2 regions of the Klebsiella sp. KE9456 genome follow, and region 1 is predicted to be linked to the other one. Evidence: predicted binding sites of a transcription regulator. Region 1 holds the regulator's gene; the other holds the start of a gene.
The links. Region 1 encodes LexA, which represses DNA repair genes until DNA is damaged. Its sites were predicted from a motif close to TNCTGTATGTACATACAGNA; they were not measured.
Positions count from the first base shown of each region.

Region 2: the regulator LexA is predicted to act here: its motif matches at 3,494-3,513, upstream of ABK821_RS11545 (YebG family protein).

Region 1 is NZ_JBDYQK010000025.1:37,058-44,713, forward strand. It holds gene ubiC (chorismate lyase) at 1-214, shown strand, start outside; gene ubiA (4-hydroxybenzoate octaprenyltransferase) at 228-1,097, shown strand; gene plsB (glycerol-3-phosphate 1-O-acyltransferase PlsB) at 1,157-3,580, opposite strand; gene ABK821_RS21270 (diacylglycerol kinase) at 3,710-4,078, shown strand; gene lexA (transcriptional repressor LexA) at 4,201-4,809, shown strand; gene dinF (MATE family efflux transporter DinF) at 4,882-6,198, shown strand; gene ABK821_RS21285 (CsbD family protein) at 6,324-6,533, shown strand; gene zur (zinc uptake transcriptional repressor Zur) at 6,624-7,139, opposite strand; gene ABK821_RS21295 (cupin domain-containing protein) at 7,373-7,656, shown strand, end outside.
Region 2 is NZ_JBDYQK010000009.1:186,463-194,118, forward strand. It holds gene exoX (exodeoxyribonuclease X) at 1-112, shown strand, start outside; gene ptrB (oligopeptidase B) at 119-2,179, opposite strand; gene ABK821_RS11540 (tellurite resistance TerB family protein) at 2,297-2,983, opposite strand; gene ABK821_RS11545 (YebG family protein) at 3,130-3,477, opposite strand; gene purT (formate-dependent phosphoribosylglycinamide formyltransferase) at 3,614-4,792, shown strand; gene ABK821_RS11555 (bifunctional 4-hydroxy-2-oxoglutarate aldolase/2-dehydro-3-deoxy-phosphogluconate aldolase) at 4,912-5,553, opposite strand; gene edd (phosphogluconate dehydratase) at 5,591-7,402, opposite strand; gene zwf (glucose-6-phosphate dehydrogenase) at 7,624-7,656, opposite strand, start outside.

The DNA of each region.
Region 1 (7,656 bases):
CCCTGAGTCGACGCTCAGCGGCCCCGAAATGGCGCTACAACAGTTGGGGCAAACGCCGCTGGGCCGTTATCTGTTTACGTCATCTACGCTAACCCGCGATTTTATTGAAATTGGTCGCCATGCTGGTCTTTGGGGGCGGCGTTCCCGTCTGCGGCTGAGCGGCAAACCGCTGTTGTTAACGGAACTGTTTTTGCCTGCATCACCGTTGTATTAAGAGGAAAAATAAAATGGAGTGGAGTCTGACGCAGAATAAGCTGTTGGCGTTTCACCGCTTGATGCGTACTGACAAACCGATCGGCGCGCTGCTGTTGCTGTGGCCGACGCTGTGGGCGCTATGGGTCGCGACGCCGGGAATGCCGCCGCTGTGGATCCTCGTGGTTTTTGTTGCGGGTGTCTGGCTGATGCGCGCCGCAGGTTGCGTGGTAAATGATTATGCCGACCGCAAGTTTGACGGCCACGTCAAGCGCACCGCTCACCGTCCGCTGCCGAGCGGGGATGTCACCGAGAAAGAGGCGCGTACGCTATTTATCGCGCTGGTGCTGGTCTCGTTTCTGCTGGTGCTGACCCTCAACACCATGACTATCCTGCTGTCGATTGCGGCGCTGGCATTAGCCTGGATCTATCCGTTTATGAAACGCTACACTCATCTGCCGCAGGTGGTGCTGGGCGCGGCGTTCGGCTGGTCGATTCCGATGGCATTCTCGGCGGTAACGGAATCGCTACCGCTGAGCTGCTGGCTGCTGTTTCTCGCCAATATTCTGTGGGCGGTGGCCTATGACACCCAGTATGCGATGGTCGATCGCGACGACGACGTAAAAATCGGTATTAAATCGACGGCGATTCTGTTCGGCGATAGCGATCGTTTAATTATTGGTATGTTACAGGTGGCGGTACTGGCGCTGATGGCGACGGTTGGCTGGCTGAACGGGCTGGGCTGGGAATATTACTGGTCGTTGTTTATCGCCGCGGCGCTGTTTGTCTGGCAGCAGAAGCTGATTTTCAGGCGCGAACGCGATGACTGTTTTAAAGCGTTTTTAAATAACAACTACGTTGGGATGGTGCTGTTTCTTGGCCTGGTGATGGGATATATGCGCTAGATTCGACGCTCTACCCGGCTTGCTGGCATCGTGCGCAAGCCGGGCGCTTTCTTCACGCGTTACGCTTCATCCTGGGTAACGCTTTCAATCGTTAAACGCACATCGGACGTAACCAGCGCAGCCAGCATACGGTAGATCTTCAGCGTCTCTTCCGGTTCCGCATCCCCGGTATCGCTGATATAGCCTTCGTCGCGCAGGGTCAGCACCAGCGTGCTAAATACCGCCTTATCGAAGAACTCCGGCGCATTGATGCCGTGCAGTACCGACAGACGTTGCGCGACGGTACGGCTCTCTTTCTCCAGCGAACTGCGGTTGATTGCCGGGTTGGCGCTCAGCAGCCAGAAGGTAATCGCGTAGCGCTGTAGCGTTTCGCGCGCGCCTGCGGCCAGCAGTTGTAGCGCGCGAGCATGAGAAGGGTTCACGCTTACATCATCGCCATTCACGACGATCAGACTCTGACGCTGCATTTCGGCAATCAGCGCATCGACAACGCCCGCCAGCTCGGCTATCTCCCAGCGCAGGAACAGCTCGGCCTTGAGGAACGGATAGAACATCTCGACGTGGCGCAATATTTCTGCGCGGGTAATATGACGATGCTGGGTGACGATGGCGGCTAACAGCGACGGCATAACCAGCATATGGGCGATATTGTTACGATAGTAGGTCATCAGTACCGCCTGTTCGCGCGGCAAAATGATGATATCGCCAATGGTGTCTTTCTCGACTTCAAACTTGTTCATTTGCAGCGCGTGGTCGATAAGAGCGCTGGCCGAGACCGCAGGCGTGGTCGCATCCGTTGAATAGGGCACATTGCGCAGCAGGGCAAGATAGCACTCCAGCTGTTCGGTTAACTGCTTGCGGGTCAGGGAACGCTGACGCGACGCGAGCAGCGCGGTGCAGCACAGGTTCATGGCGTTTGCCGCACCGGCATTGTTAATCCGCACCATCAGATCCGAAGCGATGTTATTCACCGTCGGTGTGAGCCACGATGGACGAACGGCTTCGATAGGATCGATAGACTCGCGCCATTCAGGTACATGCTGGTTCAGGTAGCTCATCAGCGGCAGCGGCTCGCCGAAGTTCACGTAACCCTGACCGAGATTACGCAGTTTGCTTAATCCGCGCAGCATCTGCGGCAGGTTTTCTTTCTCTTTCGTTGCGCCGCGCAGCTCTTTGGCGTAGGTCCCGACCTCCATCACATGTTCGTAGCCGATATAAATCGGCACCAGCGTGATAGGACGATTACCGCCACGCAGCATCGCCTGGATGGTCATCGACAGGGTGCCGGTTTTCGGATCCAGCAGACGACCGGTACGCGAACGACCGCCCTCCACGAAATATTCCACGGAATAGCCGCGGCTGAACAGCTCGCCCAGGTATTCGCGAAAGACGGTGGAGTAGAGCTTATTGCCCTTAAAGGTACGGCGAATAAAGAACGCGCCCAGGCGGCGGAAAATCGGGCCCGCAGGCCAGAAGTTCAGGTTGATGCCGGCGGCGATATGCGGCGGCACCAGCCCCTGGTGATACAGCACGTAGGAGAGCAGCAGATAGTCCATGTGGCTGCGGTGGCAGGGCACATAGACAATTTCATGCCCGTCGTGCGCCAGCTGACGAACGCGCTCGGCGTTATGGACGTTAATCCCTTGATAGAGACGGTTCCAGGTAAAGCCCAGAATACGGTCGGTCAGACGGATCATCTCGTAGGAGAAGTTGGCGGCAATCTCTTCCATCAGCGCGATGGCGTTTTGCTGCGCTTTTTCATGGGAGATTTTCTTGCTGCGTGCTTCATCTTCCACCGCGCGGGCAATGGCTTTTGACGCCAGCAGTTTATTGAACAGATCCTGACGGGCTGGCAGACGCGGCCCGACGGCTGCCAGACGCTGGCGGGCAAAGTGCATGCGCGCCACGCGGGCCAGTTTCTGAGCGATAATTTTGTCGGTGCCGTGCTCGTCCGCCATCTTACGTAGAGAGACCGAAGGCGAGAAACGCACAAAGCTGTCGCGTCCCAGCCAGGAGACGGCAAAGAATTTCTGCACGCCGTTGAGCATACGTAAAGGCGGGTTTTCTTCTCCCTTTTCGCGCCCCGGAGCACGACCGAACATCACTGAAACTGGCACCATCTGTACATCCAGATCGGGATGATTACGGTGCAGGTCCAGATAGTCATGGAACAGCTTGATGGACTCTTCCTTTGGCGTGTAATAGGTAAATACGCGCGGGCCGCCGTGGATAAATACATAGCGCGGAAGCAGAGAGCCATCGATTTCCAGCGGCTCCAGAGGATCGGGTAACTCATGTGCCAGACACTGAGCGCGTAGCGTCAGCAGGTCCGCCTTCGAATTGTAAGGCAGGACGTACATAATAGGGCGCGAGGTATCCAGGCCTAATTCCTCGGCAGGTTGCGCCGGAATAGACTTGCTTTTTACCAGCACCCTTAATGGTAAATTCAGTAATTTATAGTAAATTCGTTGCCAGCCAGACATAGACGATATGAAGCCCCTGGTTAATCATGCAAATGCGCGGCAAGAATAACAGAAAGTGCGCAAAATTTCCGGTGTAACGCGGCAAACGCGTACACTCATTGGCGTTATTTACATTAAAAGGTTCGTTTGATGGCCAATAATACCACCGGGTTAACCCGAATTATTAAAGCCGCAGGGTATTCCTGTAAAGGATTTCGCGCGGCGTGGATCAACGAGGCCGCATTTCGTCAGGAAGGTATCGCGGCCATTATTGCCGTGGCAATAGCCTGCTGGCTGGACGTCGATGCCGTCACCCGGGTTCTGCTGATTGGTTCGGTTCTGCTCGTGATGATAGTTGAAATTATCAATAGCGCCATTGAAGCCGTCGTCGACCGTATTGGTCCTGAGCGTCACGTCCTTTCGGGACGGGCGAAAGATCTGGGGTCCGCGGCGGTTCTGCTGGCGATTATTATCGCGCTGATGACCTGGGGAATGCTGTTGTGGGCGAACTATCGCTGACTCTTGCCGTATCGGTTCGCAAAATGGAAAGAAACTGCTGATTTTTGTGTGAAATATGGTTCCAAAATCACCGTTAGCTGTATATACTCACAGCATAACTGTATATACACCCAGGGGGCGGAATGAAAGCGTTAACGACCAGGCAGCAGGAGGTGTTTGATCTCATTCGGGATCATATCAGCCAGACGGGCATGCCGCCGACGCGTGCGGAGATTGCTCAGCGCTTGGGGTTTCGTTCCCCAAACGCGGCGGAAGAACACCTGAAGGCGCTGGCGCGTAAAGGCGCAATCGAGATCGTTTCTGGCGCTTCTCGCGGTATTCGCTTGCTGACGGAGGAAGAGAGCGGTCTGCCGCTAATTGGCCGCGTTGCCGCAGGTGAACCGCTGCTGGCGCAGCAGCATATTGAAGGCCACTATCAGGTGGATCCATCCATGTTTAAGCCGAGCGCCGATTTTCTGCTGCGCGTCAGCGGTATGTCAATGAAAGACATCGGGATTCTGGATGGCGATCTGCTGGCGGTGCATAAAACGCAGGATGTGCGCAACGGTCAGGTGGTTGTGGCGCGCATTGACGAAGAAGTCACCGTGAAGCGGCTGAAAAAGCAGGGCAACGTCGTTGAGCTGCTGCCTGAAAATAGCGAATTTTCCCCGATCGTGGTCGATCTGCGCGAACAAAGTTTTACCATTGAAGGCCTGGCTGTCGGCGTTATCCGCAACGGCAACTGGCAATAACCTCGCCATTCCGCAGCATTATCCGCTGATGCATGATGCTGCGTCGTTTACTTCCATTCAGGCTCCTCTTCCATGCTTTTTAACTCTGCTGACAGAGCCCTGTGGCGCTTAGCGTTACCGATGATCTTCTCCAATATCACCGTTCCGCTGTTGGGACTGGTGGATACCGCCGTTATTGGTCACCTCGACAGCCCAGTTTATCTGGCAGGCGTGGCGGTTGGCGCAACGGCCACCAGCTTCCTTTTTATGCTGCTTCTGTTTCTGCGCATGAGCACTACCGGACTGACGGCGCAGGCATTTGGCGCAAACGATTCGCAGCGGCTGGCGCGCGCGCTGGTGCAGCCGATTGTTCTGGCGCTGGCCGCCGGGGTAGCGATCGTCCTCTTCAGGGGGCCGTTAATCAATCTGGCGCTACATATTGTCGGCGGCAGTGAATCTGTGCTCGTACAGGCCCGGCACTTTCTTGAGATTCGTTGGCTAAGCGCGCCCGCCTCGCTGGCGAATCTGGTCCTGCTGGGCTGGCTGCTTGGTGTGCAGTATGCCCGGGCGCCGGTGATCCTGCTGGTGGTCGGCAATGTTCTTAACATTGCGCTCGATTTATGGTTGGTGATCGGCCTGCATATGAATGTTCAGGGAGCGGCGCTGGCGACGGTCACGGCAGAATACGCCACCTTCTTTATTGGACTGTTAATGGTGAGACGCGTGCTGGCGCTGCGTGGCGTTCCCCTGTCGATGTTGAAAAACGCCTGGCGTGGCGACATACGCCGTTTGCTGGCGTTAAATCGCGACATCATGCTGCGTTCGCTGCTGCTACAGCTTTGCTTCGGGGCGGTGACAGTATTCGGGGCCCGTCTCGGCGCCGATGTGGTGGCGGTCAATGCGGTACTGATGACTATGCTGACCTTTACCGCCTACGCACTGGATGGTTTCGCCTATGCCGTTGAAGCCCATTCCGGGCAGGCCTACGGCGCGCGCGATGACGGTCAACTGCTTGTCGTCTGGCGTGCGGCCTGTCGCCAGTCAGGGATGGTGGCGCTGGCGTTTACGCTGATTTACAGCCTTGCCGGTGAGCAGATCATCAGCGTGTTGACGTCTCTGCCTTCATTGCAGCAACTGGCCGACCGCTATCTCATCTGGCAGACGATACTGCCGGTGATTGGTGTCTGGTGCTATTTGCTGGACGGTATGTTTATCGGCGCGACGCGCGGGGCGGAGATGCGTAATAGTATGGTTGTGGCGGCGGCGGGATTTGCCCTGACGCTGTTAACGCTACCGGTTCTCGGGAATCACGGTTTGTGGCTGGCGCTGACGGTTTTTCTTGCCCTGCGCGGGGCGTCGCTGGCGCTCATCTGGCGGCGACACTGGCGGTATGGAACCTGGTTTTCGTAGCGGGTTTTATTTGTCTGCTGGTTAAAGATTCTGAATAATAAATTCTACTCAGAATACTCATCTATAGTTAAGTCATGCCCGGCCCATAACGGGCTGTTCATTCACCGAACGATGAGGATTGCATGATGAATAAAGACGAAATCGGCGGTAACTGGAAACAGTTGAAAGGTAAAGCAAAAGAACAATGGGGCAAACTGACCGACGACGATATGACCGTCATCGAGGGTAAACGTGACCAGCTTGTCGGTAAGATTCAGGAACGTTATGGCTACGCCAAAGACCAGGCCGAGAAAGAGGTCACGGAGTGGGAAACCCGTAACGATTATCGCTGGTAGCGAAAGCGTCGTGTTTTAACCCACTGTTAGTGCCTGCCTTGACGGTATCCGGAGGTACCGTCAGCCTTGATTCCCGCTGCGGCTCACCCCTCAGCGGGCTTTCTTTTTAATCTGTATGGTGTGATCGTGATGGCAGTGCCCCGGCGTGCTGCAGGCTTCGACTTCAACGCAGGCGGCACACAGGCCGTGAGCTTCAATCACATTGTGGCGCAGAGCGAAGCCCATTTTCGCCGCCAGGGAATGCATAATATCTTCTACACCTTCCGCACACTCTTCTTTGACGCCACCGCAGCGGTCGCAGATAAACATCGCTGAGCTGTGGGTTGGCTGATCGAAAAGGTGACACAGCACATAGCTGTTGGTGGATTCCACCTTGTGCACGAGTCCCTGCTCCAGCAAAAACTCCAGCGCCCGGTATACCGTTGGCGGTTTGGCCTGCGGTTCTGTTTCCCGGAGCAGATCGAGCAGATCGTAGGCGCTGATAGCCCCTTGCTGCAGGCTCATCAAACGCAACACTTCAAGGCGCTGAGGGGTCAGGCGTACGCCACGTTGTGCACAGAGCTTTTCAGCATGCGCTAACATTTGTTGCGAAGTAGTCTTATCCATGGCGTCCTCTGGTCGCGTGAATGTGAAACTGTTACTTTATCACGTTCCAGATAAAACACCGAGTCCCTGGGACTTATACCGGTCACACTTCACGTTGCCTGTGCTCGCCGGAGGCGCCTTTCTGGCGGGACAAATTTGTTTCTGACGAATTTGTCGCTCACTTTCCGCTGTCTGCAACGCGAATTATTTAGGGTTATGCTATATCCGATGCATCTCATTTTCGGGAGAAAACGATGAAACGACCTGATTGCATTCGACACTGGCGTGAACTGGAGGGGGCGGATGATTCCACCTATCCCGATAGCACAGAGCTGTTCTCCATCGGTGCGCCGCTGGCGCGCGGCCTGCGGTTGAATCGTCTGGGGATCCATCACGAACGTCTTCCGCCCGGGCGTCGTACCTCCTATCCGCACGCGGAAAGCGACGAAGAAGAGTTTATCTATGTGCTGGAGGGGTATCCGGACGTGTGGATTAACGGCTATCTCTGGAAGCTGGAGCCCGGTGATAGCGTCGGCTT
Region 2 (7,656 bases), on a different contig from region 1:
TGTCTCAGAAGTGGCGGAAAACGATCCCGGCTATTTACGCTGGTTATTCAATAACCTGGATCGAATGAGCCCCGAACTGCGCCTGACGCTTAAGCACTACCTCGGTGAGTAACCCGCCTTATACTTCCGCCATGCCTGGCAGTGTTCCCTGCGCCAGGCCAATGAGAAACGCAAACTCCAGCGCCACGCCTTCGTAACTTTTGAAACGCCCGGATTTACCGCCGTGTCCGGAATCCATATCCGTACACAGCAGCAGCAGATTGTCATCGGTTTTCAGCTCGCGCAATTTTGCCACCCATTTTGCCGGCTCCCAGTATTGAACCTGCGAGTCATGCAAGCCCGTGGTAACCAGCAGATGCGGATACGCCTGCGCCAGGATGCCGTCATAAGGGCTGTAGCTTTTTATATAGCGGTAATACACTTGATCCTGCGGATTACCCCACTCTTCAAACTCACCGGTCGTCAGTGGGATCGACTCATCAAGCATCGTTGTCAACACATCCACAAAGGGAACCTGAGCTACCACGCCATGAAACAGTTCCGGTCGCTGGTTAATCGCCACGCCCATCAACATGCCCCCCGCGCTGCCTCCCATCCCATAGCACAGACGCGGGTCGCCGTAGCCCTGCGCCAGCAGCGCATCGCAGACATCAAGGTAATCGTTGAAGGTATTTTTCTTACACAGAAATTTGCCGTCTTCATACCACTGCTGGCCCAGTTCGCCGCCGCCGCGAATATGGGCGATAGCAAACACAAAACCGCGATCGAGCAAACTTAGCCGACTGGTGCTGAAATCCGCATCCATACTGGCGCCGTAGGAACCATAGCCGTACACCAGCAGCGGACTGCCGCCTTTTCGGAAATGATCATGGCGATAAACCAACGATACCGGAACTTCAACGCCATCGCGGGCAGTGATCCACAGATGCTCGCTGCGATAATGGCTGGCCTCAAACCCTTTCACTTCCTGTTGTTTCAGCACTCGCCGCTCGCCGGTGTTCATATCCAGTTCAAACAGCGTATCCGGCGTCGTCATCGAAGAATATCCGTAGCGCAAACGGGAGGTTTCCGGCTCAGGGTTATAGGCAAGCCAGGTCACATAGGCCGGATCATCAAAAGCAATGCCCTGAGACGCGCTCGTTTTGCGGTTAATCTGTCGCAAGCTGGTAAGTCCACGCTGGCGCTCCTCAACGACCAGCCAGTCGGTAAACAGGGTAAAACCTTCAAGCATCACCTCAGGACGGGGAGGAATTAACGTCTCCCACTGTTGTTCATCGCGCAGCGTACTACGATAAAGGCCGAAGTTTTTACCTTCGCGATTCGATCGCAGATAAAAGGTATGCTGATAGTGATCGAGACTATATTCATGATCTTTACGTCGCGGCAGAAAGCAGATCGGCTCGGCGTCGGCCATTTCAGCATTCAGCAGCAGCACTTCGCTGGTCGTCGCGCTGGCCAGATAAATCACCACAAACTGCTGAGAGGTGGTTTTGTGAACGCTGACATAAAACGTATCGTCCTGTTCTTCATATACCAGAACATCTGAACTGGCAGCCGTTCCGAGGCGATGACGCCAGACCTGATACGGCAGCAGCGTGGTCGGGTGTTTGCGCACATACCACAACGTTTGCGAATCATTACTCCACGCAAAATCAGGGGAGACGTTTTCCAGCACCTCCTGATATTCATCACCGTTGTATAAAGGGTAAAAACGCAGACTATATTGCCGCCGGGAGAGATAATCTTCCGCCACGGCCATGATATTATTGTCGGGTGAAACCCCCAGACCACCCAGTGTGTAAAATTCGCTGCCCGCCGCACGCTGATTGCCGTCCAGCAACACATCCCATTGATCCCACTCTTCTTTCAGCACCGACTGGCGTTGATAAATCGCATACTCGCATCCTGGTTCATACACCTGACGGTAACGATAGCCATTTTTGCTGTAGGGCGCCGACACTTCGCGCTGCGGTATTCGGTCAATAATCTCCTTAAGTACCCTGTTCTGCAGGCTACTTTGCGAGGACATCACTTTTTTACCGTATTCATTTTCCTGCTTCAGATAATCAAGCACATCCGGCTGCGAGCGTTGATCATCACGCAGCCAGTAATAATTATCGATTCGGGTATCGCCATGTAAGGTCATGGCATGGGGGATCCGTTTGGCTTTTGGCGGCATCTACTTAGTCTTCTGCGGCTTATATTAGTTGCCCTTCAGCACGCAGCAAAACACGCTGAAGGATGACAGGTATAAGAGTGGCAAATGTCACCCGCGATGCAAGCAAAACCTGAGGATTTAGTCCTCTATAGCCTGTTTTTGCGCCTGAATGTCCTGCTCAATATCCTTACGGACATCCAGTGGCAGTTTAAGGGCTTCGCCGAGAGCATTCAGATAGCTGCGCTCCATAAAATGGTCAATATCAATGACCGCACAGCTGATGTAGTAAACCTCCAGCGCCTCTTGCTCGCTGTTAATGCTCTCTGCCAGCCGCCGGGGATCAAGTGGCTGAGCCAGCGCCTGGTCGATTAACACCCGTCCCTGAACATCAATATTTGCCGCGCGCAGTTGCTCTTCGATACTTGCCCGCTCACGCTCGTCAATGTGTCCATCGCTTTTGGCCGCAAAGATCAGCGCCATAATCAGCCGTTCACTGCGGGCATCGAGTTCAACGGAGTCTGCTGAGTGCGTCAGCCCGGCGGGCAAAGCGGAATCATCAGGTTCCTGCGGCGAACTGGCGCGCATTTTCTGTTGGTACTTGTTCCACAGCACGGTTCCCGCTACTGCGCCACCGCCAACCAGCAGTGCGCCGGTGCCATATTTCGCCAACAGCTTGCGCGATGATTTACTGGCGACCAGCAAGCCTGCCAGCCCGCCAAGCGCCCCCGGCAGCAGCACATTTTTTCCGCTTGATTGCTCGTCAGATAAAGAAGATCGTCCCTGCTGCCCCAGCAGAGACTGCAGTTGATTTAGCCAGTTCGACATATTTTTCCTCGTTGCGCGATAAGCGATACCATCAGCCTAAACGAGGAGGTGTCAGGAAATGTATGACCAGCTAAAGATGCGCAAATATGATACTGAAAAGCGCATAATCCTCATTTTACCGCCAGAACTCCCTGTGCAAAGGGAACTCAGGCGGCTTTCACTTTACGCGGCTTCACCGGAGCTTCAGATTCAGCGACGGCTTCGCTGTTGTCGCCCTCTTCCGGTCCGGCGTGTTGCCGATCGCTGTGGTCATGGACCTCAGGCAATTTCCCCGAACGCAGAATATGATTCAGAGTCTCTTTACGCTCGGCCAGCCACATCGCCATGCTATCGCGCTGCTCTTCATCAAGGGTAAGCGGACACGCGACCAGCCAGTCGTTAAGGACTTCCGCCAGATCGAGCATTTTGTCATAAGCATCGGCCTCTTTTTTGCTGGCAAAAGACATTTTTTCCTCACCTTCGCGAATTACCACATATTTAATTTCAACCGCCATGATGCAGCCCCTTGTGTACTGTATTTTTATACAGTATAACAAATTTTGCCCCTAATCTCAATCGACGCGCATAAAGACACGCGCAAACGTTTTCGTTTATAATGCGGCGCATGTTTTTTCACTGTGGAAGAGAGTTATGACTGTATTAGGCACGGCGCTGCGCCCTGCGGCAACAAAAGTAATGTTGTTAGGTTCCGGCGAACTGGGTAAAGAAGTGGCCATCGAGTGTCAGCGTCTGGGAATTGAGACCATCGCCGTCGATCGTTACCCTGATGCCCCGGCAATGCAGGTCGCACACCGTTCACATGTCATCAATATGCTGCATGGCGAAACGTTACAGGCGCTGATCGAACAGGAAAAACCCGATTTCATCGTGCCGGAAATCGAGGCCATCGCCACCGATACGCTGGTCATCCTGGAGCAAGCAGGGCAAAAAGTCGTTCCTACCGCGCGCGCGGCGAAACTCACCATGAACCGTGAAGGGATCCGTCGCCTGGCTGCCGAAGAACTCAAGCTGCCCACTTCCGCCTACCGTTTTGCCGACAGTGAGACCGCATTTCGGGAAGCCGTTGCCGGGATCGGTTTGCCGTGCATCGTTAAGCCTGTGATGAGTTCATCAGGCAAAGGCCAAAGCTTTATTCGTTCCGAAGAGCAGTTAACCGAAGCATGGCACTACGCGCAGCAAGGTGGTCGCGCCGGCGCCGGGCGCGTGATTGTCGAAGGCGTAGTCAACTTTGATTTTGAAATCACCCTGCTGACCGTCAGCGCCGTCGATGGCGTGCATTTCTGTGCGCCAGTTGGCCACCGTCAGGAAGATGGCGATTACCGCGAATCCTGGCAGCCGCAGCAGATGAGTGCGCTGGCCTTAGAGCGCGCCCAGGAGATAGCCCGCAAAGTCGTGTTGGCGCTGGGCGGTTATGGTCTGTTTGGCGTTGAGCTGTTTGTTTGCGGCGATGAGGTCATTTTTAGCGAAGTGTCGCCGCGCCCGCACGATACCGGCATGGTCACGTTGATTTCCCAGGATCTGTCTGAGTTCGCCCTCCACGTCCGCGCCTTCCTTGGCCTGCCCGTTGGCGCCATTCGCCAGTACGGCCCGGCGGCCTCGGCGGTGATCCTGCCGCAACTGACCAGCCAGAACGTCACCTTTAGCCATATCCAGGCAGCAGTCGGTGCGGGTCTGCAACTGCGCCTGTTCGGCAAGCCGGAAATTGATGGCTCGCGTCGTTTAGGCGTGACCCTGGCGGTAGCGGACAACGTCGATGAAGCGGTTGCTCGCGCCAAAGCGGCTGCGTCTGCGGTAGTGGTCACGGGATAAATCTCCGCCGCGACAGGCCGGTAATACAGGTCAGTTGCGCAAAGGTTTTGCGGCGCAAACTGATAAAAAAACCCGGTCACGTTAGCGCAGACCGGGCTTTGCGAGTTAACGCGCGAAGATTACTTCGCGCCTTCTACCGCTTCACGCGCCAGTTTGGTGATACGGTCGAAATCCCCCGCTTCCAGCGCGTCCGCAGGCACCAGCCAGGAGCCGCCGATGCACAGCACGCTGTTCAGCGCCAGATAATCACGGTAGTTTGCCGGAGAGATGCCGCCCGTCGGGCAGAAACGGATGTTGGCGAACGGACCGCCAATCGCCTGCAGCGCTTTCACGCCGCCGTTCGCTTCCGCCGGGAAGAATTTGAACTCTTTCAGACCATACTGCATACCCAGCATCAGTTCGGATACGGTGCTAATCCCTGGGATCAGCGGGATGGTGCCTTCGCCGGTCGCCGCTTTCAGCAGGGATTCGGTGAGCCCCGGGCTGATAGCGAACTGCGCCCCCGCCTCAGTCACCTCTTTCAGTTGTTCAACGTTGGTGACGGTACCGGCGCCAACAATCGCTTCCGGAACGTCTTTGGCAATCGCGCGGATTGCATCTATCGCACAGTCGGTACGCAGGGTCACTTCAAGAACGCGTACGCCGCCCGCAACCAGCGCTTTCGCCATCGGCACAGCGTGTTCCAGTTTTTTCACCACGATGACCGGGACAACCGGGCCGGAGGTGAGGATTGCTTCTGCAGTTGTTTTCCAGTTTTTCATCAGATTTTCTCTCGCCAGATCTACAAATCGAATCATCTTAAAAATTGATGCAGGTTGCGCCCTGTTCTGCTCCGGAGAGTTTCTCACGCAGCGCACCGAACATTTCCCGGCCGGTTCCTACACGCGAACCGCTCAGGTCAGGAATATGCGGCTGGCGCACAGCCAGCTCCGCGTCATCCACCAGCAACATCAGTTCGCCCGTCTGGCCGTTAACGCGAATGATATCGCCATCGCGCACCTTCGCCAGCAGACCACCATCATACGCTTCAGGCGTCACATGGATTGCTGATGGAACTTTGCCTGATGCGCCGGAGAGTCGACCATCGGTCACCAGCGCAATTTTGAAACGGCGGTCCAATAATACACCAAGTGGCGGCATAAGTTTATGTAATTCTGGCATGCCATTCGCTTTTGGTCCCTGATGACGGACCACCACCACGCAATCTTTGTCCAGTAGCCCGGCTTCAAAGGCCGGCAATACATCATGCTGGCTCTCGAAAACTACCGCAGGCGCTTCAATCACCTGGTTTTCAACCGGCACGGCTGAGGTTTTCATCACCGCTCGACCAAGATTACCGCTCAGCACCTTCGTGCCGCCATGGCGAGAAAATGGTTTTTCAAAGGTGGCGATAACCTGATCGTCCAGCGGCGCTGTCGCTCCTTCGCGCCAGTCAAGCTCGCCGTTATTCAGCCACGGCTCCATGGTGTAGCGCGAAAGGCCAAAACCGGCAACGGTATTGACGTCTTCATGCAACAGGCCGCCTTTCAGCAGCTCGCGTACCAATACTGGCACGCCGCCCGCCGCCTGGAAGTGATTGATATCCGCCGGGCCATTCGGGTAGAGACGCGCCAGTAGCGGCACCACGTCAGAGAGGTCAGAGAAATCATCCCAGTTGATAATGATCCCCGCGGCCCGCGCCATGGCGACAAGGTGCATAGTATGATTGGTGGATCCGCCAGTCGCCAGCAACGCGACAATCCCGTTAACGACCACTTTTTCGTCAAACATTTTACCCAGCGGCATCCATTCATTCCCGTTGCCGGTCAGGCGCGTCACCTGACGGGCGGCGGCGGCGGTCAGCGCGTGGCGCAGCGGGGCATCGGGATGCACAAATGATGATCCTGGTAACTGCATCCCCATAAATTCAACCACCATCTGATTGGTATTGGCCGTACCATAAAAGGTACAGGTACCCGGCGCATGGTATGAGGCGGCTTCGGACTCCAGCAGCGCCATGCGATCCACCTTCCCTTCGGCGTAAAGCTGACGAATTCGCACTTTTTCTTTGTTCGCCAGACCGCTGGCCATTGGACCGGATGGAATGAAAATGGATGGCAGATGGCCAAACGACAGCGCCGCCATCGCCAGACCAGGGACAATTTTATCGCAGACCCCAAGATAGAGCGCCCCGTCAAACATATTATGCGACAGGCCAATCGCGGCGGACATGGCAATGACTTCCCGGCTCAGCAGCGACAGTTCCATGCCATCCTGCCCCTGGGTCACGCCATCGCACATCGCCGGGACGCCACCGGCCACCTGGCCGACCGCGTTCGCGGAATGCAGAGCCTGGCGAATAATTTCCGGGTAGTGCTCGTAGGGCTGATGCGCGGACAGCATATCGTTATAAGAGGTGATAATGGCGATGTTATTGCGCAGCATGCTTTTCAACGAGGCTTTATCATCCGCCTGACAGGCGGCGAAACCGTGGGCCAGGTTGCCGCACGCCAGTTGGGCGCGATGGACGGTATCGGTTTTGGCCTGATTAATCCTGTCGAGGTAGGCCTCGCGGGTCGCGCGCGAGCGTTCAATAACACGATTTGTTACCCGTAACATCTCAGAATTCATAACGGCTCCTCAAATTTTATCTGTCCGATCACAGCGCGTTGGGAAGCTTTTTCGCTAATTAAGGCAACAGTGCTGCGGATCAGAGGCAAAATATCTGTGAGCAGTGTAATAAAAAAAGCCCCGAGGGTGAATCCTGCGGGGCTTAAAAGATTAAAAATCATGCGACTTAGTGCGGTAGATCATGTTACCGGTAAAATAACCCCACCAGCGTCGCTTTCCGGTTATTCAAACTCATTCCACGAGCGACCGTCGCG